3 regions of the Sorangium sp. So ce590 genome follow, and region 1 is predicted to be linked to each of the others. Evidence: riboswitches for the same ligand, from Rfam matches in the RefSeq annotation. Region 1 holds a riboswitch; each other region holds the start of a gene.
The links. Region 1 has a riboswitch for cobalamin ahead of WMF28_RS19170 (ribonucleoside-diphosphate reductase subunit alpha). Riboswitches for the same ligand answer to the same signal wherever they lie in the genome.
Positions count from the first base shown of each region.

Region 2: it holds a riboswitch for cobalamin, as region 1 does, so the genes downstream of both, WMF28_RS01415 (energy-coupling factor ABC transporter permease) here and WMF28_RS19170 (ribonucleoside-diphosphate reductase subunit alpha) in region 1, are expected to answer to the same signal.
Region 3: it holds a riboswitch for cobalamin, as region 1 does, so the genes downstream of both, WMF28_RS05055 (TonB-dependent receptor domain-containing protein) here and WMF28_RS19170 (ribonucleoside-diphosphate reductase subunit alpha) in region 1, are expected to answer to the same signal.

Region 1 is NZ_CP150346.1:5,078,406-5,087,832, forward strand. Features, by position in the region: gene WMF28_RS19165 (hypothetical protein) at 1-837, shown strand, start outside; cobalamin riboswitch at 975-1,182, shown strand; gene WMF28_RS19170 (ribonucleoside-diphosphate reductase subunit alpha) at 1,440-3,932, shown strand; gene WMF28_RS19175 (ribonucleotide-diphosphate reductase subunit beta) at 3,929-4,948, shown strand; gene WMF28_RS19180 (acyl-CoA thioesterase) at 4,935-5,357, shown strand; gene metE (5-methyltetrahydropteroyltriglutamate--homocysteine S-methyltransferase) at 5,377-7,689, shown strand; gene WMF28_RS19190 (cysteine-rich CWC family protein) at 7,686-7,925, shown strand; gene WMF28_RS19195 (DUF7676 family protein) at 8,270-8,851, opposite strand; gene WMF28_RS19200 (ABC transporter substrate-binding protein) at 8,906-9,427, opposite strand, start outside.
Region 2 is NZ_CP150346.1:366,156-375,582, reverse strand. Features, by position in the region: gene WMF28_RS01425 (3-hydroxyacyl-CoA dehydrogenase family protein) at 1-660, shown strand, start outside; gene WMF28_RS01420 (enoyl-CoA hydratase/isomerase family protein) at 900-1,727, shown strand; cobalamin riboswitch at 2,648-2,852, shown strand; gene WMF28_RS01415 (energy-coupling factor ABC transporter permease) at 2,930-3,664, shown strand; gene WMF28_RS01410 (hypothetical protein) at 3,661-4,029, shown strand; gene WMF28_RS01405 (CbiQ family ECF transporter T component) at 4,019-4,768, shown strand; gene WMF28_RS01400 (energy-coupling factor ABC transporter ATP-binding protein) at 4,765-5,592, shown strand; gene WMF28_RS01395 (CbiX/SirB N-terminal domain-containing protein) at 5,568-6,755, shown strand; gene WMF28_RS01390 (DUF3209 family protein) at 6,779-7,153, shown strand; gene WMF28_RS01385 (FAD-dependent oxidoreductase) at 7,167-7,904, shown strand; gene WMF28_RS01380 (cobalt-precorrin-5B (C(1))-methyltransferase) at 7,921-9,048, shown strand; gene WMF28_RS01375 (precorrin-8X methylmutase) at 9,045-9,427, shown strand, end outside.
Region 3 is NZ_CP150346.1:1,372,775-1,382,201, reverse strand. Features, by position in the region: gene WMF28_RS05065 (protein kinase domain-containing protein) at 1-554, opposite strand, end outside; gene WMF28_RS05060 (ATP-binding protein) at 613-3,300, opposite strand; gene WMF28_RS05055 (TonB-dependent receptor domain-containing protein) at 3,323-4,666, opposite strand; cobalamin riboswitch at 5,123-5,330, opposite strand; gene typA (translational GTPase TypA) at 5,530-7,368, shown strand; gene WMF28_RS05045 (hypothetical protein) at 7,432-7,959, shown strand; gene WMF28_RS05040 (LysR family transcriptional regulator) at 7,973-8,887, opposite strand; gene WMF28_RS05035 (haloacid dehalogenase type II) at 9,115-9,427, shown strand, end outside.

The DNA.
Region 1 (9,427 bases):
GGGGCCACCGGATCGGGCGGCGGGGCAACCACGTCGTCGAGCGACGCCGGGAGCGGCGCGGGCGGCGCGACGAGCACCGGCGGCTCGGGCGGCGCTGGGGGCGACGGCGGCGCTGGGGGTGCCGGGGGCGACGGCGGCACTGGCGGAGAGCACGCCACCGGCGGCGCAGGGGGTACAGGCGGGGCGGGCGGCGCTGGTGACGGCGGCGCTGGTGACGGCGGCGCTGGCGGCGGCGGCGCTGGCGGCGGCGGCGGCGGCGGCGGCGAGGGCTGCACGGGCGCGGAAACGGTGTTCGCCTCCGAGGTGGTAAGCCACCTCTTCGGGCCGGGCCAGACCTATGGGCAGGACAGATTCCCGGGCATCGCCTTCGGTCCTCCCAAGGGCGGGGGTTGCTGCGCTGGCTCGACCGACGTGGTGTCTCTCGGCAACGGCGGCACCGTCACCTTCGGCTTCTCGGGCAATCTCATCCTCGACAGGCCAGGACCGGACTTCATCGTCTTCGAGAACGCGTTCCAGACGGGCCCGACCACCGTGTTCGCCGAGCTCGCGACCGTGGAGGTGAGCCAGAACGGCGTCGACTGGATAGCCTTCCCGTGCACGGCCACGGCGGCCCCCTACGGCTCCTGCGCCGGCTGGCACCCCGTGCTCGCGAACCCCGACACGAGCTCCATCGATCCGACCGACCCCGAGGTCGCGGGCGGCGATGCATTCGACCTCGCCGATCTCGAGCTCAGCTTCGCGCGCTACGTGCGGATCACCGATCGGCCGGACTTGACCGGCGCAACGGGCATCTTCGATCTCGACGCCGTGGCGATCGTAAACGCGTCCTGCCCCTAGCTTTACCTCTGCTGCGGGAAGTCGGCCGGGAAGCGAACCGCAATGACGCCAAGGAACCAGGAAGCAGTAAGGAAAGCAGAACGGGGAAATGCCGGTCCACCCCCAACATCTCGCTTGACCGGAGGCCCGCACCACAATATGTAGTGCCTCGTGTTGGTGCCTCGGGCTTCGGTCCGGGGCTCAAAAGGGAACCCGGTGCGAATCCGGGGCTGCCCCGCAGCGGTAAGCGAGAACGATCTCCACGACGAGCACTGGCCTCCGGGCTGGGAAGCGGTGGACCGTAGGAACCCGGCGAGAGCCGGAGCGCTCGCAAGTCCGAAGACCTGCCAACATCCTGCGTCGGGGAGACATCCCGCGCCGGTTTGACCTGGAAGCCTCGTGGGAGGGCGGTAGGTCCGAGCTGGCGCCGACTCTCGCGCTTGTCCCGGTTCCGACCCCCTCCCGCGTCGTCTTCCTTTCGCCCGCGGGGGCGAGCGGTCGGTCCGAAGGCTCTCTCCTGAAGAGCACGCGCCCCGTGCGCATCGGCTGGCTTCTTCGCTCTCGCGGCATCGACGCGAGCGGTCCGGGACCGCTCCGAACGAAGCACGACGAGGAGGATTGCCATGCTGAGCGATACGTCGATGAGGAGCAACGGCGCGGCGCCGTTGCGCGCGCTCCACACGCCCCACACGAGCACCCGCGGCGCCGAGGACGCACTCCCACACACGACGATGCGGGTGAAGAAGAGGAACGGATCGAGCGAGCCTGTCGACGTCAACAAGATCGTCCGGGCCGTGAGCCGCTCTTGCGCCGGCCTGTCCGACGTGGACGCGCTCCGCGTCGCGACAAAGACCATCAGCGGCCTCTACGACGGCGCGACGACGCGCGAGCTCGATCAGCTCTCCATCCAGACGGCGGCCTCGCTCATCGCCGATGAGCCCCAGTACGCGAAGCTCGCGGCGCGCCTGCTCGCCACCTATATCGACAAGGAGGTCCGCAACCAGGAGATCCACGCCTTCTCGCAGTCCATCGCCGTCGGGCGGCGGCTCGGCCTCATCAACGAGCGACTCCACGGCTTCGTGGCGCAGAACGCCCGCAAGCTGAACGACGCCATCGAGCCGGGGCGGGACAACGAGCTCGAGTACTTCGGCCTGCGGACCCTCTACGATCGCTATCTGCTCAAGCACCCCGAGACGCGCCTCGTCGTCGAGACGCCGCAGCAGTTCTTCCTGCGCATCGCGTGCGCGCTGTCCGAGACGGCGGCGCAGGCCATCGAGCTCTACCGGCTCTTCTCGTCGCTCGACTACCTCCCGAGCTCGCCCACGATGTTCAACGCGGGCACGGGCCACGAGCAGCTCTCGAGCTGCTTCTTGCTCGACTCGCCGGAGGACCACCTCGAGACCATCTACCAGCGCTACACCGACGTCGCGATGCTCTCGAAGTTCTCGGGCGGCATCGGGCTCGCCTACCACCGCGTGCGGTCGCGCGGCTCGCTCATCGAGAGCACCAACGGGCACTCCAGCGGCATCGTGCCGTGGCTCAAGACGCTCGACGCGTCGGTGGCGGCCGTGAACCAGGGCGGCAAGCGCAAGGGCGCCTGCTGCGTCTACCTCGAGCCGTGGCACGCCGACGTCGAGGAGTTCCTCGCGCTGCGCGACAACACGGGCGACGAGGCCGCGCGCACGCACAACCTGAACCTCGCGAGCTGGGTGCCGGACCTCTTCATGAAGCGGGTCGAGGCCGACGGCGAATGGAGCCTGTTCGATCCCAAGGACGTGCGCGATCTGCCCGATCTCTACGGAGACGAGTTCGAGCGCCGTTATGCCGAGGCCGAGGCGGCGGGCCTCGCCAGGAAGACGATGAAGGCGCGCGAGCTCTACGCGCGGATGATGCGCACGCTCGCGCAGACCGGCAACGGCTGGATGACGTTCAAGGACAAGTCGAACCGCGCGTGCAACCAGACGGCGCTGCCGGGCCGCACCGTCCACCTCTCGAACCTGTGCACCGAGATCCTGGAGGTGACCTCGAAGGAGGAGTCGGCCGTCTGCAACCTGGGCTCGATCAACCTCGCGCGCCACACGGCCCTGCGGGAAGACGGCGCGGTCGCGTTCGACCTCGAGAAGCTCGCGCGTACGGTGCAGAGCGCGATCCGCCAGCTCGACCGCGTCATCGACCTCAACTACTATCCCATCGCCTCGACCCAGCGCTCGAACCTCCGCTGGCGGCCGGTGGGGCTCGGGCTGATGGGGCTGCAAGACGTGTTCTTCCAGATGCGTCTGCCCTTCGACGCCCCGGCCGCGCGCGACCTCTCGCGGCGGATCTCGGAGGAGGTGTACTATCACGCGCTCTCGACGTCCGCGGACCTCGCGGCCGAGAAGGGGCCCCACCCGTCGTTCGACGAGACGCGCGCCGCGCGCGGAGAGCTCCAGTTCGACGCGTGGGACTCCGTCCCGGAGGACACGGCGCGCTGGGAGGCGCTCCGCGCCCGCGTCCGCGCCGAGGGGCTGCGGAACTCGCTGCTCGTCGCCATCGCGCCGACCGCGACGATCGCGTCGATCGCGGGCTGCTGCGAGTGCATCGAGCCGCAGGTGTCGAACCTCTTCAAGCGCGAGACGCTCTCGGGGGATTTCCTGCAGATGAACCGCTACCTGGTCGCGGAGCTCAAGCGGCACGGCGCCTGGAACGACGCCGTGCGCGCGCGGCTCAAGCTCGCGGAGGGCTCGGCCCAGGGCCTCGACGAGCTGCCGGAGGAGGTCCGCGCCGTGTACCGGACGGCGTGGGAGATCCCGATGCGCTCGCTCATCGACATGGCCGCGGATCGCGGCGCCTTCATCGATCAGAGCCAGTCGCTGAACCTCTTCGTCGAGACCCCCACCATCGGTCAGCTGTCGAGCATGTACTTCCACGCATGGAAGAAGGGCCTCAAGACGACCTACTACCTGCGATCGCGCCCCGCGACGCGCATCACCAAGGCCACCGTGGACGCGGCGCCGGACCGGACGCCCGGGGGCGGCGCCGAGCCGCACCCCGAGCGCGGGTGGGTGCCCGCGGCGAAGGCGGCCGCGGACGTGGCGTGCGCGCTCGAGAACCCCGAAGCGTGCGAGGCCTGCCAATGAGCCGCCTGAGCCGCCCCGCGCGCCTCCTGGATTCGGGCCACTGCCTCACCCTGCGCCCGATGGCCTATCCGGTCTTCTTCGAGATGTACCGCGCCGCCATCAGGAACACGTGGACCGTGGAGGAGGTCGACTTCTCGACGGACGTGGGCGACCTGCGGAAGATGACCGGCGCGGAGCGGCACCTCGTCCAGCGCCTCGTCGCGTTCTTCGCCACGGGTGACTCCATCGTGGCGAACAACCTCGTGCTCAACCTGTACAGGCACATCAACGCCCCGGAGGCGCGGATGTACCTGTCGCGGCAGCTCTATGAAGAGGCGTTGCACGTCCAGTTCTACCTGACGCTCCTCGACACGTACATCCCCGATCCGGAGGACCGTCACCGCGCCTTCGCGGCCGTCGAGAGCATCCCATCGATCCGGGCGAAGGCCGATTTCTGCATGCGATGGATCGATTCCATCGAGTCGCTCGGGCGGCTGGACTCGCGCGCCGCGAGGCGGCAGTTCCTCCTCAACGTCATCTGCTTCGCCGCGTGCGTCGAGGGGCTCTTCTTCTTCGGCGCGTTCGCGTACGTGTACTTCCTGCGCTCGCGCGGCCTGCTCCACGGGCTCGCCGCGGGGACGAGCTGGGTCTTCCGCGACGAGAGCGCGCACATGCGCTTCGCGTTCGAGGTCGTGAGCACGGTGCGGCGCGAGGAGCCCGACCTCTTCGACGCCGGCCTCTCGCGGTCGATCGCCGACATGATGGATGAGGCGATCGACTGCGAGGCACGGTTCGCGGAGGATCTCCTCGGCGCCGGCGTCGCGGGCATGTCGGCGCGCGACGTGCGCCGCTACCTCGAGTTCTGCGCCGACCAGCGGCTCGTCACGCTCGGCATGCCGAAGCGCTACGGGGCGAAGAACCCGTTCTCCTTCATGGACCTGCAGGATGTCCAGGAGGTCACGAATTTCTTCGAGCGCCGCGTGTCGGCCTATCAGGTCGGCGTCTCCGGGGAGGTCGTCCTCGATGCCTCCTTCTGAGATCGAGCGCATCGAGGCCGGGCTCATCACCGAGGCTCGGCTCGTCGAGATGGTCTTTCCCGGGCAGACGAACCATTACGGGACGCTGTTCGGCGGACAGGCGCTCGCCCTCATGGATAAGGCGGCCTTCATCCTCGCCTCGCGCTACGCGCGCCGCGCGGTGGTGACCGCGAGCAGCGAGAAGGTCGACTTCCATGTGCCTGTGCGGCAGGGTCAGCTCGTCGAGCTCGTGGCGAGCATCGCCGCCACCGGGCGCTCCTCCATGACCGTGGAGGTTGGCCTCTACGCCGAGGATCTGATCAGCGGAGATCGGCAGCTCGCCACCCGCGGCCGCTTCGTCCTCGTCGCGCTCGACACGCACGGGAAGCCGACGAGCGTCCCACCGTTCCGATCGATCGCACAATCCTGAAAAGGAGAAAGGGACTCCCATGTCCGTGCTCGCAACGTGTCTAGGTTATCCGCGTTTCGGCATCGCTCGAGAGCTGAAGAAAGCGCTCGAGAGCCACTGGTCGAAGAGCTCGCCGGCGAGCGAGCTCGAGGCGACGGCGTCGACGCTCCGTCGCCGGCACTGGTCGGCGATGAGGTCGCTGGGCATCGATCAGATCCCGAGCAACGACTTCTCGCTCTACGACCACATGCTCGACATGACGGTCGCTGTCGGCGCGGTGCCGGCGCGTTATCGCGCCATCCCCGATCCTCTCGTTCGTTACTTCGCGATGGCGCGGGGTCTCCAGGACCGCGCCGCGGGCGTCGACGTCGCCGCCCTGGAGATGACGAAGTGGTTCGACACGAACTACCATTACATCGTCCCCGAGCTCGATCCTGGTCAGCAGTTCGAGCTCGAAGCGTCGAAGATCGTGGGCGAGCTCGAGGAGGCGCGCGCGCTCGGCGTCGAGACCCGCCCCGTGGTGGTCGGACCGGTCACGTTCCTGCTCCTCTCCAAGCTCGCGCCGGGGTCGCCGGCCGGCGCCAGCCCCCTCGATCTCCTGGATCGGCTGCTCCCGGTCTACGAGGCGCTGCTCGGGACGCTCGCGGAGCGGAACGTCGCGTGGGTCCAGATCGACGAGCCGTGCCTCGTGCTGGACCTGGACGCGCGCGCTCGGGACGCCTGCCAGAGGGCGTTCGCCCGGCTCGCCGCGTGCGCGCGGCGACCGCGCGTCCTCCTCGCGACGTACTTCGGCGCGCTCGGCGAGAACCTCGCGCTCGCCGCGGGGTCGGGCTTCGATGCGCTCCACGTGGACCTGTTGCGCGCGCCGGAGCAGCTCGACGCCGCGCTCGCGGCGCTCCCGCCGTCGATGTCCCTCTCCGCGGGCGTGGTCGACGGCCGGAACATCTGGCGCACCGATCTCGACGCCGCGCACCGGCGGATCCGACGCGCGGTCACGGCGCTCGGGCCGGACAGGGTCTTCGTGGCGCCCTCGTGCTCGCTGCTCCACGTGCCCGCCGACCTCTCCGTCGAGAAGAAGCTGGACGCGGAGCTGCTCCGCTGGATGGCCTTCGCCGCGCAGAAGCTCGCCGAGCTCCGCGCGCTCGCCGACGCCGCCGCGACGAGCTCGCCCAGCTCGGCGGCCTTCGACGAAGCGCGGAGCGCGCTCGCCGCGCGGCGCGCCTCGCAGCGGACCCGGAACCCGGGGGTCCGCGCGCGGGTCGACGCAGTGAACGATGGGATGCTGCGCCGGGCGTCGCCGTTCGCCGAGCGGGCGGCGAAGCAGCGCGCGCGCTTCGGCCTCCCGGCGTTCCCCACGACGACGATCGGCTCGTTCCCTCAGACAGGCGACGTCCGCGGCGCTCGCGCCGCGCTGCGCGCTGGTCGGATGACGTCGGAGCAGTACGAGCGATTCCTGAAGGACGAGACGCAGCGCTGCGTGAAGAGGCAAGAGGCTATCGGGCTCGATGTCCTCGTACACGGCGAGTTCGAGCGCAACGACATGGTGGAGTACTTCGGCGAGCAGCTCGCCGGCTTCGCGTTCACCGAGAACGGGTGGGTCCAGAGCTATGGTTCGAGGTGCGTGAAGCCGCCCGTGCTCTTCGGGGACGTGTCGCGCCCTTCCGCGATGACCGTCCCGTGGTCCACGTTCGCGCAGTCGCTCACGGCGAGGCCCATGAAGGGCATGCTCACGGGGCCCGTCACGATCCTCCAGTGGTCCTTCGTGCGCGACGATCAGCCCCGCAGCGAGACGTGCGCGCAGATCGCGCTGGCGCTCCGGGACGAGGTGGCCGACCTCGAGGCCGCCGGCATCGCGATGATCCAGGTGGATGAACCGGCCATCCGCGAGGGGCTGCCCCTCTGCCGCGACGCCTGGGGAGCCTACCTGCGATGGGCCGTGGACGCGTTCCGGCTCGCCACGAGCGGAGTCCGCGACGAGACCCAGATCCACACGCACATGTGCTACTCGGAGTTCGGCGACATCCTCGACTCCATCGCCGCGATGGATGCCGACGTGCTCTCCATCGAGACGTCGCGCTCCAGGATGGAGCTCCTCGCCGACTTCGCGCGCTTCCGCTATCCGAACGAGATCGGCCCGGGCGTCTACGACATCCATTCGCCGCGCGTGCCGACCCTCGACGAGATGGTCAATCTGCTCGAGGTCGCAGCGCGCGTGCTGCCCGGCCATCAGCTCTGGGTGAACCCGGACTGCGGGCTCAAGACCCGCGGCTGGGAAGAGGTCGAGGCGGCCCTGGTCAACATGGTGGAGGCGGCGCGGCTCGCTCGACAGCGGCTCGCCGGCGTGACGACGTGACGGGTGCCGACATCGATACGTCGCGGTGTCCGCTCTGCGACGAGGCCAATGCGTGCGGGGTGGCCGGGGGGGCGCCGACATGCTGGTGCTTCGAGGTGTCGATACCCGCAGCGGTGCTCGATCGGGTCCCCCAGGAGGCGCGGGGCGTCGCGTGCGTGTGCAGGGCGTGCGCGACGGGGCGGAGGGATCCGGCCAGGACGACTGAGCTGATCGGCCGGCTGTTGCGGGGCCGGTGACGCGCCTCCGGTCCGCCGCCGGAGGGCCGGGGTCGCTCCTCGACCGAGGATCTGACCTCCCGCGCGCTGCGCCAGAGGTCGTCGACAGGCTCGCCCTCGTCAGCGCAGCCGAGGAACGCGACAGGGGGAAACCATCGCACCCGCGATCCACACCCATCGGGAGGTCATTTCAGCCCCTTTGCCCAGCCAGGCGGGCCGCGCCGTAACACACGGTCGAGCCTGGTAGCACGATCTTTCAAGATCGTGCTACCAGCCCAGCCGACGAGGCGCCGGCAGGCGAGCGGCGACAGAAAGGATGGATCCGGGGCCCCTCGCTCAGGCCGCCGGGCGAGCTGACGTTGCCGCTATCCGCACATCCGCGGGCGCCGAGGATCATCGACCGGCGCGGGCTCGGCCGGCACGCCCGCGAAGCGCGCGCGCAGGTCCATCCAGAGCGCGAGCCTCGACCAGTCGGGCTCCTTGACGGGCTTCATGCGCTCCTGGTCGAGCCACGGGTTCGGGAAGAACACCGTCATCATCTGCTCGTTCCGGCCGTTCCAGAGCCTCAATCCCCAGCTCCTCGGGCGCCCGTCCGCGTCGCGATCGCAGTAAAATGCGGCGCGCGCGCACTGCCGCCATCGCGCGAGCTCCGGCGGCGTGGGCCGCGCCTTCGTCCCCTTGTGGGCTCCGACGCAGAGGTGGAAGTGCCACGCGCCGGGCTCGTCCGGCCCGATCGTCAAGTAGCCGTCGAGGTAACCGACCCGGGGCTTGCTCGCGAACCGGAGCTCGAACACGGCGCCCTGGAGGCACGGGCCGAAATCGATGGCGCTCCAGTGGTCCTCGAACAGGACCCTCACCAGCTCACGATACGCCTCTTCCGCCGGCGGGACATCGAAGTACTCCGTCGTCGTTCCGTCGAGATTGCGCTCGGTCGAGCGCTCAGCCACGTCATCACTCATCTTGTCTTGTCCGATCTCCAGGGTGGCAGGGTTGCACACGAGCTACTCGCCGCCCCCGAGCGCAGGGGGAGCGCCATAGACGGCCGCTCGAACGATCCGGGCGGCGTCGAGCATGGCCGGCCCCGGATCGCCGAGGAGCGCGTCGTCGAGCTCGACGACGCCGCCGGCCGCGCTGCAGGCGCGGAGCCGATCGAGACCCGCCTGTCCGCACAGGACCCTTCGCATTCCGGCGTTCGTCACCAGGACATCGGGGTCGAGCGTCAGGATCTGCTCCGGCGTGTACTCCGGCCAGTCGCGGTGCGCGCTCGCGGCCGCGTCGACAAGCCCCGCCGAGGCGAGCACGTCGTGGTAGCTCGTGCCCGCCGTGCCTCCGAAGAGGCGACCGCCGTAGCCGCTCAGGTACATGCCGCGACGGCGCTGCGGAGGCTGGATATCGGCCGCCACCGCGGCCATGCCGTGCGCGAGGGCCGTCGCGAACCGCCGGCCGCGCTCGGGGTGGCCGACCAGCGCGGCGATCTCGTGCGCGTTGCGGACGAGGGCGGCGAGCCCGCGCATGGGGCCGAG
Region 2 (9,427 bases), 4.7 Mb from region 1:
GACGGCATCGCCGGCCTGTCGGGGGTCGACCTGGCCGTCGAGGCGGTGACCGAGAGCTTCGACGTGAAGAGCCGGATCTTCAAGCTCGCGGACGCGGCGATGCCGGCGGGGGCGATCCTGGCGTCGAACACGTCGTCGATCTCGATCACGCGGCTCGCGGCGGTGACCGGCCGGCCTGAGCTGGTCATCGGGATGCACTTCATGAACCCGGTGCCGCTGATGAAGCTCGTCGAGCTCATCCGTGGGGTGCAGACGTCGGACGCGACGTACGAGGCCGTCCGGGCGCTCACGGTGGGCCTCGGCAAGACGGTGATCACCTCGAAGGACCAGCCCGGGTTCATCGTGAACCGGATGCTGATCCCGTTCCTGAACGAGGCGTGCTTCGCGCTCCAGGAGGGGCTGTCGACGCCGGAGGACATCGACGCGGGGGCGCGGCTCGGGCTGAACCACCCGATGGGGCCGCTGGAGCTCGCGGACCTGATCGGGCTCGACACGGTGCTCTCGATCGCGGAGGTGCTGCACCGGGAGTTCGGGGACTCGAAGTACCGGGCGCCCACGCTGCTGCGGAACCTCGTGGCGGCGGGGTGGTACGGGAAGAAGAGCGGGCGGGGGTTCTACGTGTACGACGAGAAGGGGCAGAAGACGGGGAGGGCCGTGTAGGCGGGAGCCGCGACAGAGACGGCGGGGGCGGGGGTGGAGGGACGCCGCGTCATCCGCGAGATGCGAACATTTCTGGCGATTCAGGAGACAGCCTGTTTACGCGATTCCCCATGACCGCGCGCGGCCTGCGTCCAGGAACGCAATGAATACATAGCAGGCCCAGGCAGGCACGAAATGGCGCCTTCCGGGGCGCGAGGCAGGCGCTTCCCCCCGGCGCCGGGCGCTGCTAACCCCACCCCATGACCGCTCAAGAACAGCAGCCGGGGATCCCTGCTCGCGGTACGCTCCAGTTCGTCGCCGTCGAGCGCGCGGGCCACGTCGCCACCGTGACCATCCAGCGGCCGGACAAGCTCAACGCCCTGAACCCCGCCGTCCTCGGCGAGCTCACCGCGGCCTTCCGCGATCTGCTCGCGCCCGCCGAGGGCGACGAGATCCGCGCGGCGGTGCTGACCGGCGCCGGCAAGGCGTTCGTCGCCGGCGCCGATATCGCCGAGATGGCCGCCATGAACAGCATCGCCGCGAAGCGGTTCGCCGACGCAGGCCACCGCCTCGGCGACCTCATCGAGACCGCCCCGTTCCCCGTGATCGCCGCGGTCAACGGCTTCGCGCTGGGCGGCGGCTGCGAGCTCGCCCTCGCCTGCGACTTCATCTACGCCGCGGAGGGCGCCAAGCTCGGCCAGCCCGAGGTGAACCTGGGCGTCATCCCAGGGTTCGGCGGCACCCAGCGGCTGCTGCGACGGGTCGGGCCCGGACGCGCACGCGAGCTCATCTACTCAGGCGACATGATCACCGCCGAGCAGGCGCTCTCGATCGGGCTCGTCAACGCCGTCTTCCCGGCGACCGAGCTCCTCGCGCGCGCCCGCGACACCGCCCTCAAGATCGCCTCGCGCGGGCCGCTCGCCGTCGCCGCCGCCAAGCGCGTCATCCTGCGCGGCGAGAGCCTCGATCTCGCCGCCGCCAACGAGCTGGAAGCCCAGGCCTTCGCCGCGCTCTTCGGCAGCGACGACCAGCAGCTCGGAATGAAAGCTTTCCTGGCGAAATCACAGGCCGCGTTCACCGGAAAGTGAGCCTCCGAGCCGCACGCCGGAGGACAAAAAAATACCGCGCATCATGCTGGAGGGGGGCCAGACATGACCGCGGCAGGGGGACCGCGGCGGCGTGGTGGACGTCCGTCGCGGTGCTCAAGAAAACCCGCACGCGCTCCGGGCCGGGGGGGGAAACCGCGCCGGTGCGCATGCGGTGATCAGAGTGTGGCACCCAAGGGCAGGTTGTCGATAACAAAGTGCAACGTATGCACGCAGGTGAGCGGATTGCGCCCGGCACGAGGACAGCCAGACGACCGCACAGCGCAGACGCCGCCCATTCCGGCGAATGCGCGTTCGAGCCGGGCATACCCGTGCACGGGAGACAGCCTCCGGCGGAGTCCATTTTCGCGTTCTCGGAAAGGAGTACACGAGAACCCGCCGGCCCCTCACGGCAGGCGCCGCGACGAAGGGAGCCAGGCACGGAACACCTGCTCATAAGTAAAGAGCCAGGACGAACAAGGCACACTGCCGCGAGAAAACCACCGGAGCGTGCGCCGCGCGCACGAGGCGAGAGGGCCCAGAACCTGCGCCGCGCGCATGGGGCGGCGCACGCCCCGACAGGACGCCGGGGTAAGCAGCGACCCTGAGGCGAGCAAGTAAAGAGACTTTAACTACCGAAGCACAAGGCTTGCAGCATTTTCGAGAAAGCTTTGCCTCGTGCGTCTCGGTCAATTTCTCCTTCTCCTTCCCGTCCTCGCCTCCGATTCCACCATTGCACAGGGCGCGATCCCGTATGGCGCCGCCGGTCGGCTCGACAGGGCGGCGCCAACAGCGCACGGCACGCCGCGGCAGCGCCAGGACCGCCCGCTCGCCGCGCCGCGCTGCGCCGCGAGACGAGCGCCCCCGCGATCGCGGCGCGACGTCCTTGACGCCGAGCGCGAAACGGGACTACCGAGATCCATCTGACAATCCACGCCTCGGGTGCCCTCAGGGCATAACAGGGAAGCCGGTGCGAAACCGGCGCGGTACCGCCACCGTGAGTGGGGAGCTGCTTCCGAAGACCACTGGGCCTCATGAACAGGCCTGGGAAGGTGGACGCAGCGCTGGGAGCTCGAACAGCTCCCTGAACCCATGAGCCGGGAGACCTACCCGAGCCCCCCACGAGGTGCAGCTTGCGCACGTCTTCGTGGCGTTCGGGTGCGGATCTCACCCGGAGCGCCGAAATCGGTCCCCACGGCCGTGCCGTGTCCATCGCCTGCGTGTTCCTGGCGACGCTCCTCGCGGCCCGGCCCGCGGCCGCCATGCACCTCGCGGAAGGCGTCCTGCCGCTCGGCTGGTGCGCGGTCTGGAACGCGCTCGCCCTGCCCTTCGTGGCGATCGCCCTCCACCTGCTCCGGCAGCGCACCCGGCAGGACGTCTTCTACAAGCCGTTCGTCGGCCTCGTCGCCGCCGCCGTCTTCGCGATCTCGTGCATGCCCGTGCCGGTGCCGACCGCCGGGACCTGCTCCCACCCGTGCGGCACCGGGCTCGCCGCGGTGCTCATCGGCCCCTGGATGGCCGTCCTCGTCACCGTTGTGGCGCTCCTCATCCAGGCCCTCTTCCTCGCGCACGGCGGGCTCACCACGCTCGGCGCCGACGTCGCGTCCATGGGCATCGCGGGCGCGTTCACCGGGTTCCTCGCCTTCCGGCTCGCGCAGCGCTGCGGCGCGAGCCTCTGGGTCGCGGGGTTCCTGGCCGGCGTGATCTCGGACTGGGCCACGTACGCGACCACGGCGCTCGAGCTCGCGCTCGGGCTCGCGGGCGAAGGGTCGGTGACGTCCATGTTCACCGGCGTCGCCCTCGCCTTCGTCCCCACCCAGCTGCCGCTCGGCCTCCTCGAGGGCGCCATGACCGCGGGGGCGCTCGTCTTCCTGCGCGCCCGGCGGCCCGACATCCTGGAGCGGCTCCGGGTCGTCCCGCTCGCCGCGGGGGCGTCGTGACACGGCGGGTCGCGCAGCGCGCGCTGCCCGCGTTCGCACGGCGCGCGCGCGCTGCGGCGCTCCGGCTCACCGCCGCGCTCCCGGCCGCCGCCGCGCTCGGGCTCGTCGCGTGCGGCAACGCCTCCTGGGACGGGGTCGACGAGGCCGTGATCCGCCGCGTCGCCGAGGACGCGGGGCGCCACGACACGGGGCCGCTGTTCGCGGGCTTCGAGGGCGATCTCCTGCTCTTCGCGTTCCTCTGGGCGGGGCTCCTCTCCGGCTTCGCCCTGGGCTACTTCTCGCGCGTGCTCTTCGTCGAGCGCGCCGGTCAGCCCGCCGGCGATCCCGGCGGCAAGCCCGGCGTTGAAGGCCTCCGTGCCGACTGACCTCCCCGCGCGGCTCCGCGACGTGGATCCCCGGCTCCGCCTCGGGGCCGCCGTGACCGCGTGCTGCGTCGCCGCGGGCGCGCGCTCGCCCTTCACGCCGGCCGCGCTGCTCGTCGTCGCGTGCGCTGCCCTCCGCCTCCAGGGCGTGACGGCGGGCGCCGTCCTCCGCGCGTTCGCGCCCGCCGCGTGGCTCGGGGGGCTCGCGGCCGCGCTCGCGCTCGCGCTCACCCCGGGGGAGCCGCTCCTCGCGGGCGCGCCGTTCCCGCTCGACGCCCTCACGCGCGAGGGGGCCGACCGCGCCGCGGCCATCGCCGCGCGCGTCCTCGCGGCGGCCGCGGTGCTCCGGTGGCTCGCCAGCGCCGCCGCGCCCGCCGAGATCGAGTCGGCGCTCGCCGGGCTCGGCGCGCCCGCGGCCCTCGTCGAGCTGCTCGCGCTCGCGCGGCGCTTCGCCGGCGTGCTCCAGCGCGCGGCCGACGGCGCGTGGAGCGCCGCCGCGCTCCGCGGCGGGTTCGCGCACCCGCGCGCCGCCGCGCGCTCGGCCGGCGCCGTCGCGGGCGTCGTGGCGCTCCGGACCCTGGAGCGCTCCGAGCACGCCGCCCTCGCGATGCAGCTCCGCGGCTACAAGGGAGAGCTCCCCGTCGCCGACCGCCGGGCGAGCGCGCCCGCCGCGAACCTCGCGTTCGCCGCCGCCGCCCTCGCGGCGCTCGGGCTCAGCGTCGCCGCCGGGGAGGCGGGATGAGCGCCATCGCCCTGCGCGCCCCCCGGATCGGCTACCGCGGCGCCGAGCCCGCGCTGCGCGACGTGCGCCTCGACGTCGCCGAGGGCGAGTCCGTGGCGGTGCTCGGTGGCAACGGCGCCGGCAAGACCGCGCTGCTCCGGACGCTCGTCGGGCTCCTCCCTGCGCCCGGCGGCAGCGTCGAGATCTCGGGCCGCCGCGTGGGCTCGCCCTCGGACGCCGTGGCCGCGGGCGCCGCGCTCGTGCTCCAGGACCCGGACGACCAGCTGCTCGGCGCGACGCTCCTCGACGACGTCCTGTTCGGCCCGAGGAACCTCGGCCTGCCCGCGCCCGAGGCGCGGCGCCGCGCCGAGGCGGCGCTCTCCGCCGTGCAGATCGCGCACCTCGAGGGCCGCGCTATCGAGGCGCTGAGCTTCGGGGAGCGCAAGCGCGCGTGCATCGCCGGGATGCTGGCGATGCGGCCGCGCGTGCTCTTGCTCGACGAGCCGACCGCGGGCCTCGACCCGGAGGGCGAGCTCTCCCTCTGCCGGACGCTGCGCGCCCTCGCCGAGCAGCAGGGGACCACGCTGGTCGCCGCGACGCACGCGGTCGATCTCGTGCCGCTCTTCGCGACGCGGGCGATCCTGCTCGGCGACGGACAGGTCCTCGCGGACGGGCCGCCGCGGGAGGTGTTCGCGCGCGGGGAGCTCCTCGCGCGGGCGCGGCTCAGGCGGCCCTGGGTCGCGGAGCTCTGGACCCGGATGAGCCCGTCCCCCCTGCGGGGCCACGCGGGCCTTCCGCTCACCCTGGAGGAGGCGCTCGCATGCATGACGACGGGCTCCTGCTGATCGGCCACGGCAGCCGCGACGCCGCGTCGAACGCCGAGTTCGAGGCGCTCGTGGCCGACTACCGCGCCTCGCGGCCCGGGATCGTCGTGCAGCACGGCTACATCGAGCTCGCGACGCCCTACCTCGCCGACGCGCTCGCGGCGCTCGCGGCGCGGGTGTCCCGGGTGGCGGTCGTGCCGCTCTTCCTGTTCGCGGCGGGTCACGTGAAGAACGACATCCCGCTTTCGCTCGAGCAGGCGCGGGCCGCGCACCCGGGCGTGCGCTTCTCGGCGGCGCGGCACCTCGGCGTGCACCCGGCGCTCGCGGAGCTCGCGTTCGAGCGCGCCGCGTCCGTGCTGCCGGACGACCCGGCGGCGCGGGCCCGGACGGCGCTCGTCGTGGTGGGGCGCGGGGCCAGCGACCCGGACGCGAACGGCGATTTCTGCAAGATGGCGCGCCTCATCGGCGAGGGCCGCGGGCTCCAGCTCGTCGAGCCGACCTTCATCGGCATCACGCGGCCCTCGGTCGAGGAGACGCTCGATCGCGTCGCGCGCCAGCGGCCCGAGCGCGTCGTCGTCCTCCCCTACTTCCTCTTCGCCGGCCGGCTCATGACGAAGCTCGCCGAGCAGGTCGATCGCTTCGCCTCGACGTACCCGTGGATCCGCGCGTCCCTCGCGCCCCACCTCGGCCTGTCGCGCGCGCTCTTCGGGCTCGTCGACGAGCGCGCGCGCCAGGCGCTCGCCGGCGAGTCGCCCCTCCCCTGCGACACGTGCATGTACCGCACCGCCATGCCGGGGCTGGCCCAGGAGGTCGGCGGGCTCAAGGCGATGCTCTACAGCGTGCGCCACACGCTGACGCACACGCAGGCGTCGAACCACCTGCACGCCCACCGCCCGCTGCGCAAGCACGTGCTCGTCTGCGGCAACGCCGACTGCGTGGACCGCGGCAGCCTGGCGCTGCTCGAGTCGCTGCGCCGTCGCCTGAAGCAGGCCGGCCAGCAGCAGCAGATCCGCGTGACGAGGACGTCGTGCATGGGCCGCTGCGGCGAGGGGCCGACGGTCGCCGTCTACCCCGACGGGGTGTGGTACCGCGGCGTCCGCGAGGAGGACGCCGAGGACCTCGTGGAGGAGCACCTGCTCGGCGACCGGCTTGTGGCGCGGCTCGTCGACGACATCATGCAATGAAGGACCGGTAGGAGAGAACCGATATGGCCTGTCACGAAATCGCCGCGCTCCGCCTGGGGCTCATGAACATCCTGGGCATCGACGACCCCGCCGAGCGCGCGCACGAGCTCGCCGAGCTCGGCCCTGCAGCGGAGGCGCCGGGGCCGGTCTCGGCGATGCTGCGCGCCGGAGATCTGAAGAACCTCTCACGCCTGTTCGAGGGGTCCCTCGCAGAGCTCCAGGAGAAGGTCGCGAAGACCCCGGCCGGCGACGCGAAGCTCGCCTACCTGCGCTCGCTCGTCATCCTCACGAAGCAGGTCGAGCTCGACCTCCGCGCCCAGGTCGACGGGCTCGGCCGGCTCTACCGGGAGCTCGAGGAGATGCACGACTTCGTTCACGAGATCTACCCGGCGGAGTGAGCGGAGCAAACCCATGGCTCAGGGCAACCCGAAGATCAGGATCGCCCACGCGACGCCGCTGGGCCACGGCGCCCGGCTGCTCCGCGTCGAGCGCGTCGACGGCGCCGAGCTCGGCTTCGCCGGCGGGCAGTACGTGATCATCAACACCGGCGTCACCCTGCCCGGCGGCAAGCTCGCGAAGCGGGCCTACTCGCTCCTCTCGAGCGACGCCGAGCAGCGCGCCGTCGAGATCGCCGTGAAGCGCATCGGCGCCGGGCCGGGGTCGAACGTGCTCAACGACCTCCCCGTCGGCGCCGAGCTCGAGTGGAGCGGCCCCTGGGGCAAGCTGCGGCTCCCGCCCGGCTTCTCCGGGCGCGCGCTCCTGATCGCCACCGACACCGGCATCACCGCCGCGCTCGGCATCGCGCAGAGCGCGGCCGCGGCCGGCGCGGCGCAGCTCGACCTGCTCTGGCTCGTCGAGTCCGAGGACGACTTCCTCTCCGAGCCGTTCGTCCGCGAGCGCCTCCCCGCCCCCGTCCGCCTCTCGGTCGCCCGCGACCTCCCCCCGGTCGGCCACCCCGAGCGGCCGGCGCGCGCGTGCGCGCTCGTCGGCGAGCAGCACCTCGCGGCCGGCCCCTACGACGCCGTGCTCTGCGCGGGCGACGGCGCCGTCCTCTACCCGCTCCGCGACCGGCTGGCCTCGCTCGGCGCGCCGGAGGGCAGCGTGCTCCTCGAGAGCTTCTTCAACAACCCCCTGAAGAAGTCTTTGTAATCGTTCAGGATCCTGGATGGCAGAGGTCCGGCCGAGAGACCCGAAAGGGCAGCGCGAGGGGTTCACGACGGGCGCGTGCGCGGCCGCCGCGGCCAAGGCGGCGGCGCGCGTGCTCGCCCACGGCGCGGCGGTCGACGCCATCGAGACGACCCTGCCGAACGGGCAGCGGGTGACCTTCCCGCTGAAGCGCTGCGACCGCGACGGGCCGCGCGCCACGTGCAGCGTCATCAAGGACGCCGGCGACGATCCGGACTGCACCCACGGCGCCGAGCTCGTCGCCGAGGTCGAGCTCCGCCGCGAGCCGGGCGTCGAGATCCGCGGCGGCGACGGGGTCGCCGTCGTCACAAAGCCCGGGCTCGGGCTGCCGGTCGGCGCGCCGGCCGTGAACCCCGTGCCGCGCCGGAACATCACCGAGATGGTCCTCGAGGAGCTCGAGGGCTCGGATTTCGCCGGCGCCACGGTCACGATCAGCGTCCCCCAGGGCGAGGAGATGGCGAAGCAGACCATCAACGCGCGCCTCGGGCTCATCGGCGGGATCTCCATCCTCGGGACGAGCGGGATCGTGAAGCCGTACTCGACCGCCGCCTTCCGCGCGAGCGTGGTGCAGGCGATCGACGTCGCCGCCGAGCGCGGCATCGCGACGCTCGCGCTGACGACCGGCGGCAAGTCCGAGGCGTACGCGATGAAGCTCTACCCGGAGCTCCCGGAGGACGCGTTCATCCAGGTGGGCGACTTCATCGGCACCGGCGTCCGCCACGCCGCGCGGCGGCGGATCGCCCGCGCGGTCATCGTCGGCATGATCGGCAAGCTCTCGAAGATGGCCGACGGCAAGATGATGACGCACGCCGCCGGCTCGGAGGTGAGCATGGAGCTGCTCGCGCAGATCGCCGAGGAGCTCGGCGCGCGGCCGGAGGTCGCGGCGGAGATCCGGCAGGCGAACACCGCGCGGCACGTGCTCGAGCTGTGCCAGCGCGAGGCGCTCACCGGCGTCGCGGGCGGGATCTGCCGGCGCGTCGTCGAGCACACCTCGGCCCACGCGGGCGGCGCCCTCGAGGTGCACGCCTGCCTCGTCGATTTCAACGGGGCGCTGCTCGGCCGGTACCCGGCCGGGGCCGCCAGCACAGACAGAGCGGAGGAGCCATGAGCGGTGCCAAGATCGGTGAAGACGCGCGCGCGGTGAACGACATGCGGCAGATGACCGCGCTCGGGCGCCGCATCGAGGACAAGAGCTTCGCGATCATCGACGAGGAGGCCAGGGGCCACGGCTTCCCGGAGGCGGAGTGGCAGGTCGTCCGCCGCGTGATCCACGCGACCGCGGACTTCGAGTTCTCGTCGCTCATGCGGCTCCACCCCGAGGCGATCGCCCGGGGGATCGAGGCGCTCCGGGGCGGCGCGCCGGTCCTCGTCGACGTGAAGATGATCGGCGTCGGCCTGAACGAGCAGCGGCTCGCGTCGTACGGCTGCAAGATCCACTGCTTCATCTCGGACGACGACGTCATCCAGGCCGCGTCGGCGGCCGGCTC
Region 3 (9,427 bases), 3.7 Mb from region 1:
AGGCGCGGGTCGCGCGCGATGGCGGCGAGGCCGAAGTCGAGAATCTTGACGAAGTCCTTCCGGCCGCCGCGGTGGGTGAGCAGGATATTGTCGCTCTTCAGATCGCGGTGCACGACGCCGAGGTCGTGGGCGCGGGCGAGCGCGGCGCACATCTGCTCGAGGATGTCCACCGATCGCGCGATCGGCATCGGGCCGCGCGCGAGCTCCGCCGAGAGCGGCGTGCCGACGAGGTACTCCATGACGAGGTAGAGCTCGCCCTCCTCGGTCTCGCCGATGTCGTGGATATCGATGATGTGGGCGTGGTCAACGCGGTTTGCGGCGCGCGCCTCGCGCAGCATCCACGCGCGGAGATGGGTCTCTCCGCGGAGATCGGGCCGGATGAGCTTCAGGGCGACGACCCGGTCGATCAGCACGTGACGGGCGCGGTAAACGACGCCCATGCCGCCTTCGCCAAGCCGTGCCTCGAGCCGGTACCTGCCGGCCACGACCTTACCGATCAACGGATCGGTGCTCGAAGCCTTGGGACCTGCCGGTCGCTGAATCGCGCGCTCCATGGTGCCTTCGTTTCTCCTCAGCGCTCCCCAGAAGGGCGGTTCGCGTCTCTCAGGGGGCTTATTGCGCTGTGCGGTGAGTCGGATCGCTCGCTGAAGGTATCCGGTTTGAAACAGCCGGTCTATGGGCCCGCGGTCCGGTTGGGGAGGAATCTGGAGCGCGCTCCGCGTGGAGGTGGGGTGGGAGACCGGCGCCGATTGCGCGCATTCGAGCGTCCACGGATAACGGTGGAGGCGGGCAAGCCTCCGCAGGCGGGCAGCCGGCTGCAGACGGCCGCGCAGGCGGGGGCGCATCGCCTTGCAGACGCGCGCTCCCCGGGCGAGGATCGAGGGGCAAGCGACAGACGAAGCGCGCCCCGGCGCGCTCGCCATGGCGCAGATCTCCAGCGCGGCCATCCGCGGCGACGAGGGCGAGCGTGCCGCCGTGCCGCCGGACGATGTCCGTCGAGATCGAGAGCCCGAGGCCCGTCCCCTGCCCTCGCGGCTTCGTGGTGAAGAACGGATCGAAGATGCGCTGCGCGAGGTCGGGCGGTACGCCCGGGCCGCTGTCGGAGATCGCGACGGCCGCCATGTCCTCGTCCTCGTCGAGCCAGGTCTCGATGCAGATCGCATGCGCGCCGGGCGGGCCCGGCGCCGCTTCGCCTTCGCCCGCCCCCTCCGCCCCGGCCGGCGGGGCGGAGGCCCGCGCAGGCGGCGCGGCGCTCGCCTCCTCCAGCGCCTGGATGGCGTTGACGAGGAGGTTCATGAACACCTGGTTGATCTCTCCGCTCTGGCAGGTGACGAGCGGCAGCTCGCCGTAGCGCTTGATCACCTCGATGCGCGCCTGTCGGAGGCGCGGGCCGAGCAGGAGCAGCGTCTCCTCGAGCCCGGCGTGCAGATCGACGGGCAGCGGCTCGCCGGAGGCGCGCGAGAAGCTCTTCAGGTTCGTCACGATGCGGACGCTGCGCTCGACCGCGCGGTGGACGAGCGTGGAGATGCCGACGAGATCGTCGAGCGCCGCCTCGGTCTGGAGCTGCGCGCGGAGCGCCTCGAGCGCGCGGCGGCGGTCGTCCGGGAGCTCGCGCTCGGCGGCGCGGTAGGCGTCGAGGACGGCGCGGAGCTCGGCGGCGAGCTCCTCGATCGGCTGAGCGGCGCCGGCGATGGCGTTCAGGGGGTTGTAGATCTCGTGCGCGACGCCGGCGACGAGCTCGCCGATGGAGGCGAGCCGCTCGCCATGGATGAGCGCGGCCTGCGCCCGCTTCAGCTCGGACAGGGCGCGCGTGAGCTCCGCGGTGCGCGCGGCGACGTTCTCCTCGAGGCCGGCGCGCTCGCCCTCGAGCTCGGCGATCGTCCGCGACAGCGCCTGCCGCATGCGCTCGACGCTCTCGCCGAGGCCCACGACCTCCTTCGGCCCGGACAGGCGCGGCACCGCGGCGTCGAGCTCGCCGCGCGCGACCTCGTCGGCGGCGCGGGCGAGCTGCGCCATCGGCCGCGACAGCTCGCGCGCCGCCCGCGCGACGACGCCGAGGGCGGCGAGCACGAGGAGGGAGAACGAGGCGAAGAGCGCGGTGATGGCGTTGAAGTCCTCGTCGAAGGACGAGCCGGTCGCCAGCGCGCGGTAGAGGCCGATCGAGGAGAAGAGCGAGAGGAGCCCCGTGAACAGGAGCGGCAGCCCGAAGTCGCGGAGCATGCGCCGCCGGAGGGGCATCGGGGCCGCGCCGCCGCGCTCGGGCGCGCCCGTCCACGCGCGCAGGAGGTCGACCGCCCGCGCGACCGAGTCCTTGTGCCACGCGCGCTGGTAGAACGAGACGCCGAAGGCGAAGAGCGCGCCGAAGCCGAGCTGCATGAGCGCGTCGGCGACGCTGAAGGTGGCGCCGGGGCTGAAGGTGGCGCCGGGGCGCACGTAGGCGATGCCGATCGCGGTGCACCCGAGCCACAGCGCGAAGTTCAGGGAAGCGAGGACGTCGGGGAGCCGCTCGGCGCGGGTGAGGCCGCGGCCGAGCAGGGCGCGGTCGCCGGACGGGCCGGCCCGGAGGGCGGCGACGATCGGGCGCGTGGCGGGGCGGACGGCGAGGGTGAAGCCGAGGGTGCCGGAGAGCGCGAGGAGGGGGACGACCTCGAACCACGCCTGGAACACGACCTGGCTCTGGGTGCGGAGGAACGCGACGCAGAAGAGCAGCATGACATGCCCGCCGACGATGCCGGCGGCCGTCGCCGACTCGGCGAGCCTCGGCCGGAGCGCCGCGGCGAGGGCGCGCGCCGAGTCGGCCTCGGAGGCGCCGCCGTCGGCCGCGTCGGCGCGGAGCAGGCTGCGGTAGATGGCGCGGCGCATGCCGCCGGCCATGACGCCGAAGGCGACGGCCGTGACCAGGAGGCCGAGCCACGAGGGGGGCGTCGCGTGGCCGATCCCGAGCGGACCCGGCCAGGAGGAGGGCGCGGTGGGGGCGCCCATGAAGGCGAGCGGCGAGACCGCGAGCGGCCACGAGAGGGTGCGGATCGCCGCGGCGATGGCGAAGCCGCGGTCGCCGCGGCGGACGAGCACGCCCGAGAGCGCGGCCGAGAGGGCCATCGAGGCGAGCAGGAGGATCGCCGGCCACGGCGTGGTGAGGGCCACGGGGACGACGGCGGAGAGGAACAGCAGGGCCGAGAACAGCTCCCAGCCGGTCGCGACGAGCTCCGCGCGGGCGCGCGGCGCGCGCGGGGCGCGGAGCTGGGAGGGCGGCGGGGGGCTCACGGGGAGGGCGGCATGGAAGCGCAGGGCGCGCGCCATCGCAACGGCGCGCGCCTTGGGGCTACTGCCAATGAAGCGTCGCCCGCCCGATCGCCGTGAAGGGCCACCCCGGCGAGTAGTGGATCCCGGTGACCGCAGCCGGCTCGTACGGCAGCCGCGAGTCGCTCGCGAACTGGACCTCGCGCCACGTCGTGTCGAGGAGGTTCTGGATGTCCACGGCCGCCTCGACGTTCCTCCACCGGAGCCCCGCGTTCGCGTCGACGACCGTGAACCCCTCGGCGGTGAGCGACTCGTCCTCGGTCGCGGGCCGCGCGCCGATCGCCTTGACCCGCAGCGCGGCGAACGGCGTGAACGCGCCGAACGTCGGGCGGACGCCGACCCCCGCGGTCAGCGTCCGGGTCGGCGCGAGGGCGACCGCGCTCGCGTTGCCGGCGTTCACGCGGAAGCGCGCGCGGGTGAAGGTCGCGTCCACGTCGGCGAAGAGCCAGCTCCCGAGCCGGTAACGCGCGCCGATCTCGACCCCGTAGCGCCGCGTCTGCCCCGACGCCTCGGTCACGCCGGCGTCGCCGCTCCAGACCAGCTCGGAGTCGAGATCGAGCAGGAACCCGGCCGCGCTCAGCGAGAGGCCGCGCACGGGCGCGACCCGCGCGCCGACCTCGTAGCCCATCGCGGGGGTGATCAGCGTCGCCGCCCCCTGGGCCAGCACCACGCCCCGGGCGTCGTTCGAGTGGAAGCCGCGCCCGTAGTGGGCGAAGAGATCGACCCCGTCGATCGGCGAGACGATCGCCGTGAGCTTCGGGAGGAGCTGCATCTGCCCCTGGACGCCGCTCGACCTGTTCCCGGTCGCCTGGAGGTCCTCGCGCAGATCGTCCACGTTGACGTCGATCCACTGCCCGCGCGCGCCGAGCACGAGGCGGAGCCAGCGCCGGAGCCGGGCGTCCTGCTCGACGTAGACGCCGATCTGGCCCTCGTCGATGTGGGTCCGGTCCCTCTCCTCGAGCCGCTCGCGCGCCTGGTCGTGGTGGAGCGACTTGTCGATCCCGTCCGCGCGGAGCTGCGCGCCGAGCGAGGTCGTGAACCTCGCCCCCCCGAGCTCGAACTGCTTGCGGAACCGGAGATCGGCGCCTGCGACGGTGCGGTCGTCGTTCTGCTCGATCTGGTCGCCGTGGTCGGGGTCCTCGCTGAAGAACGTGAAGTTCGAGTACAGCGTGAAGCGATAGCTGAGGAGGTAGGCCATCGCGCTCAGGTCGGCGTCCCGCCACGCGGTCGAGAGGGAGACGGACCCCATGTGCCGCGCGGTCGACCCGCCCTCGGTCGGATCGACCGCGCCGAAATGATCGATGCACGGCTGTCCGAAGGCGGAGGGCGGCGGGTTCAGGCCGCCCTGCTCGCCCTCGCCGCACACGGCGCGCGCCGGGCCTGAGCTCGAGCTCGCGGTGCCCGACCGAGACGCGCGAGGCGGCCTCGCTGCCCGGCTTCTCCGCCTGCACCGTGACCTCGAGCGCGCCCCCGTCCGCGGGCGCCTCGGCGCGCGCCGGCCGCGCGGCGGCCAGCAAGAGGGCCAGTGCGGCCATCCGACCGAGCGGATGGCGGTGTGCGTGGCCGATCGTGACCGTCTCGCGGAGCATTCATGTCCTCCTTCGCTGCAATCGCGCGGAGCGGCGGCGGGCCGCTCGTGTCGAGCTCCGCGGGGAGGAAAATGCGAATCCGGCGCGATGCGCTGGACCGACCTCTCGCCCCCACGGGCGACCGAAAGGCATCGCGGGGGGCGGTTCGGGATCCGGGACGTGCGCAGAGATGCACCGGCTCGGACCTAACCGCCTCCCTCGAGGCTCCCAGGTCGAACCGGCATCGGATGTCTCCCCGTCGCCGGGCGCTGGCAGGTCTTCGGGCTCGCGAGCGCTCCGGCCGGGCCGGCTTCCTACTGTCCACCGCTTCCCAGCCCTCGCGGGCCAGTGCTTGTCGTGGGAGGTCGTTCTCGCTTACCGCTGCGGGGCAGCCCCGGAATTTCACCGGGTTCCCTATTCAGCCTGGACAGGCGCCCAGGCACCAGCGCGGTCGCACCTTAAGGTGGCGCCCCTCCGGCTGTCAATCGTTCCCGCTCACCTCGCCCGCTCCGCTCGCAGCGCTCGCGCCGCTCGCGCCGCTCGCGTGAGGCCTGCTCGACCCCTGCGCGACGTCCGGCGTGCGGGCCGAACGTTCGAGCTCTAGCGAGGATGGGCTCGCTCCTTCGTGGAGCGCGTGCTACACGGCCGCCGCTGTACATATATGCCGCGTAACGACCTCCGCAACATCGCCATCGTCGCCCACGTCGACCACGGGAAGACGACCCTCGTCGATCACATGCTCCGCCAGTCGGGCGCCTTCCGGGAAAACGAGGTCGTGGCCGAGCGGGTCATGGACTCGAACGACCTCGAGCGGGAGCGCGGCATCACGATCCTCGCGAAGAACACGAGCATCCGGTACCGCGGGGTCAAGATCAACATCGTCGACACGCCCGGCCACTCCGACTTCGGCGGCGAGGTCGAGCGCACGCTGATGATGGCCGACGGGGCGCTGCTCCTCGTCGACGCCGCCGAGGGCCCGCTGCCGCAGACGCGGTTCGTGCTCTCGAAGTGCCTCCAGCGCGGCTTCCCGATCATCGTCGTCATCAACAAGATCGACCGGAGCGACGCGCGCGCCCACGAGGTGCTCTCCGAGGTGTTCGACCTCTTCTGCGATCTCGAGGCGAGCGACGGGCAGATGGACTTCGCGACGCTCTACGCGGTCGCGAAGTTCGGCCAGGCCAAGCGCGAGCTCGAGGACGAGGCCACGGACCTCGTGCCGCTCTTCGAGACCATCCTCGAGCGGGTCCCCGGCCCCTCCGGCGACCCCGACGGGCCGCTCCAGGTCATCGTCAGCAACACGACCCACGACGACTACGTGGGCCGGCTCGCGGTCGGCCGCGTGGTCCGGGGCACCGCCCGGTCCGGCGCCGACGTCGCGCTCCTCGGCGAGGACGGGCAGTCGCGCGGCTACGTGAAGATGCTCTACGCCTACGAGGGGCTGAAGCGGGTCGCTGTCGAGAGCGCCGTCGCGGGCGAGGTGATCGCCATCGCGGGGATCGATGCGGTCACGATCGGCGACACGATCGCGGATCTGGCGCGCCCCGAGGCGCTGCCGCGGATCGTTGTCGAGGAGCCGACGATCAAGATGAAGATCGGCGTGAACACGTCGACGTTTGCCGGCAAGAGCAAGCAGTCGAAGTACCTGACGAGCCGTCACCTGAAGGAGCGGCTCGAGCGCGAGGCGATGAAGAACCTCGCGATCCGGGTGGAGCCGACCGAGGTGCCCGACACGTTCGTGGTGCTCGGCCGCGGCGAGCTCCAGCTCGCGATCCTGGTGGAGACGATGCGGCGCGAGGGGTACGAGATGCAGCTCTCGAACCCCGAGGTCGTGACGCGCGAGATCAACGGCGAGGTGATGGAGCCGGTCGAGCTCGTGGTCGTGGACGCGCCGGACACCTACGTCGGCATCGTGACCGAGCGCCTGAGCGGCCGGCGCGGCCGGATGGTGAAGATGACGAACCCCGGCTTCGGGCGCGCGCGCCTCGAGTTCCGGGTGCCGTCGCGCGGGCTCATCGGCTTCCGTGGCGAGTTCCTGACGGCGACGCGCGGGACGGGCCTGCTCAACACGATGTTCGACGGCTGGGCGCCCTGGGGCGGCCCGATGATGCGCCGCCCGACAGGCGCCATCGTCGCCGATCGCGTCGGCGTGGCGACCCCGTACGCGCTGCACCACCTCCAGCCGCGCGGGATGTTCTTCATCGTCCCCGGCGTCGAGGTCTACGAGGGGATGATCATCGGCGAGCACAACCGGCCGAACGACACCGACGTCAACGTGATCAAGGAGAAGAAGCTGTCGAACGTGCGCAACCACGGCAAGGACGAGAACGTCCTCCTGGCCAGCCCGCGGCTGCTCACGATCGAGACGGCGATGGAGTGGATCGACGGCGACGAGCTCGTCGAGGTCACGCCCGACGCGGTGCGCGTCCGCAAGAAGGTGCTCGCGTGCAACCGCCGGGAGCGCCGCGAGGACGCGATCGAGCAGTCGCAGGCGGTGGAGTGATCGGCCGGGGGCGCCCGGCGGCGAGCGCCCCTCCCCTGCCCGCCCGGGTGTAGGCTTCCGGGGATGAGAACGACGCTGCTTTCAGCGCGGTTGGCTTCGCTCGTCGCGCTCGCGGGGGCGAGCGCCTGCGGCGGAAACGTGGTGCTCGACGGCTCCCCGGGCGGCGACGACGGCTCCGGGGGCGCCGGCGCGAGCGCGACCTCGAACGCGACGTCGAGCGCGAGCGCGGGCCCGCAGACGGCGAGCTCCAGCGGGACGGGATCGGCCGAGTCCGTGAGGGCCTCGTGCAATTTCTTCTGCGACCTCTTCGAGGACACGGCGTGCCGGGAGCCCGGCTGTCGCGAGGCCTGCGCCGATCTGCTCTCGGAGCCGCGCCCCTGCAACGCCCTGGCCGCGCCGTACTTCGACTGCATGGGCGGGATCGTCCACATCGGGTCGTTCACGACCTGCGAGCAGATCTCGGCGTGGCTCGATCCGCTCTTCGAGTGCCTGGGCTCCCGCGAGTCGGCGTGCGACGCCGAATTCGTGTACGTGGACTGCGCGCCTGCCTTCAAGGCGCACAGGGAGTGTCAGCTCGGCCAGGACCGGTAGCCGGGGGCGCGCGTCACCGGGTCTCGCGCGGCCGCGCGCCGGGCCGCAGGGCGCCGCGCAGCGGCCCGAGGGCGTCGAGGACGAACGCGACGAGCGCCTTGACGCGCGGCACCCCGCGCGTGTCGCGGTGCACCCCGAGCCACAGCGCGCGCTCGGGCGGCGGCGACGGCGGCGAGAGCAGGCGCAGCCCCGCCGTCGCGTCGCCCAGGGGGCGCGGCAGGCAGACGAGCCCGACGCCGGCGGCCCCCATGGTCGCCTGGGTCTCGCGGCCGTTGGTGCGGGCGGCGACGCGGGCCTTCGCGGCGACGGCGCGCAGCCACGACAGATCGGCGATCGCCGGCGGCTCGTCGTTCATCGTGACGAGGGCGTGGCCCTCGCACTGCCGGTCCCAGTCGGGCAGGCCGCGCTCGGCGAGGTAGGCCTCCGAGGCGTAGAGGCCGAACCCGATCCGCGCGACCTCGCGCTGGAAGACCTCGTGGTGCTCGAACGCGGCGGGGCGAAGGGCGATGTCCGCCTCCCGCCGCGGGAGGCTGAGCCAGCGCGCATCCGCGATGAGGTCGACGGAGATGGCGGGGTGGCGCGCGAGGAAGGGGACGAGCAGCGGCCCGAGGACGCGGACGGCGAGCCACTCGGACGCGGTGATGCGGAGGTGGCCTCTCAGGCCGGCGTCGCGGCCGGAGGCGGCGCGCTCGGCGGCGAGCGCGCCCTGCTCCATGCGCTCGGCGTGGCCGAGCACGCTCTCGCCCGCGGCCGAGAGCGCGAACCCCGACGGCGAGCGCTGAAAGAGCTTCGCCCCGAGGCGCCGCTCGAACGCGTCGATGCGCCGCCCCACGGTCGGCTGGGTGACCTTGAGCGCGCGCGCGGCGGCCGAGAGGTTGCCGTGCCGCGCGACGGCGAGGAAGTAGCGCAGATCGTCCCAGTCGAGCATGGCTCTCGCGCGCGGGGCGCGGCTGCCCGGGAGCGCGCCGCGCCATGCAAAGATGCATGGCGAGTATACGGCGATGGCGGATCGCCGGGCAACGGCGGAGCGCGCATGCTCTCCTCCACGCATTCGCGCGCTCGTCTCCGGCGCGTCTCCGCGTGCCCTGGCGCGTCGTCGCCTCCTCTCCGCGTGATTCCGCGCGCTTCACATCGGATGATCCGATCGAGGACAGCATGCATTCGAGTCGTCGTGAATTCCTCAACCGCATGGCCGGGACCGCCGCGACAGGCATCCTGGGCTCGGCCCCGCCGGCCATGACCGCCTCGTGCGTCGCCGAGCGCGGGCCGGCGCCGCCGCGGCCGGCGGCGGGCCCGAAGATCAGGGCCATCGCCTTCGACGCCTTTCCTATCCTCGACCCGCGGCCGATCGCCGCGCTCGCCGAGGAGCTCTGTCCGGGCAAGGGAGCCCTGCTGAGCGAGGCCTGGCGCACCCGGCAATTCGAGTACACGTGGCTCCGGGTCGCGGCCCGCGAGTACGTCGATTTCT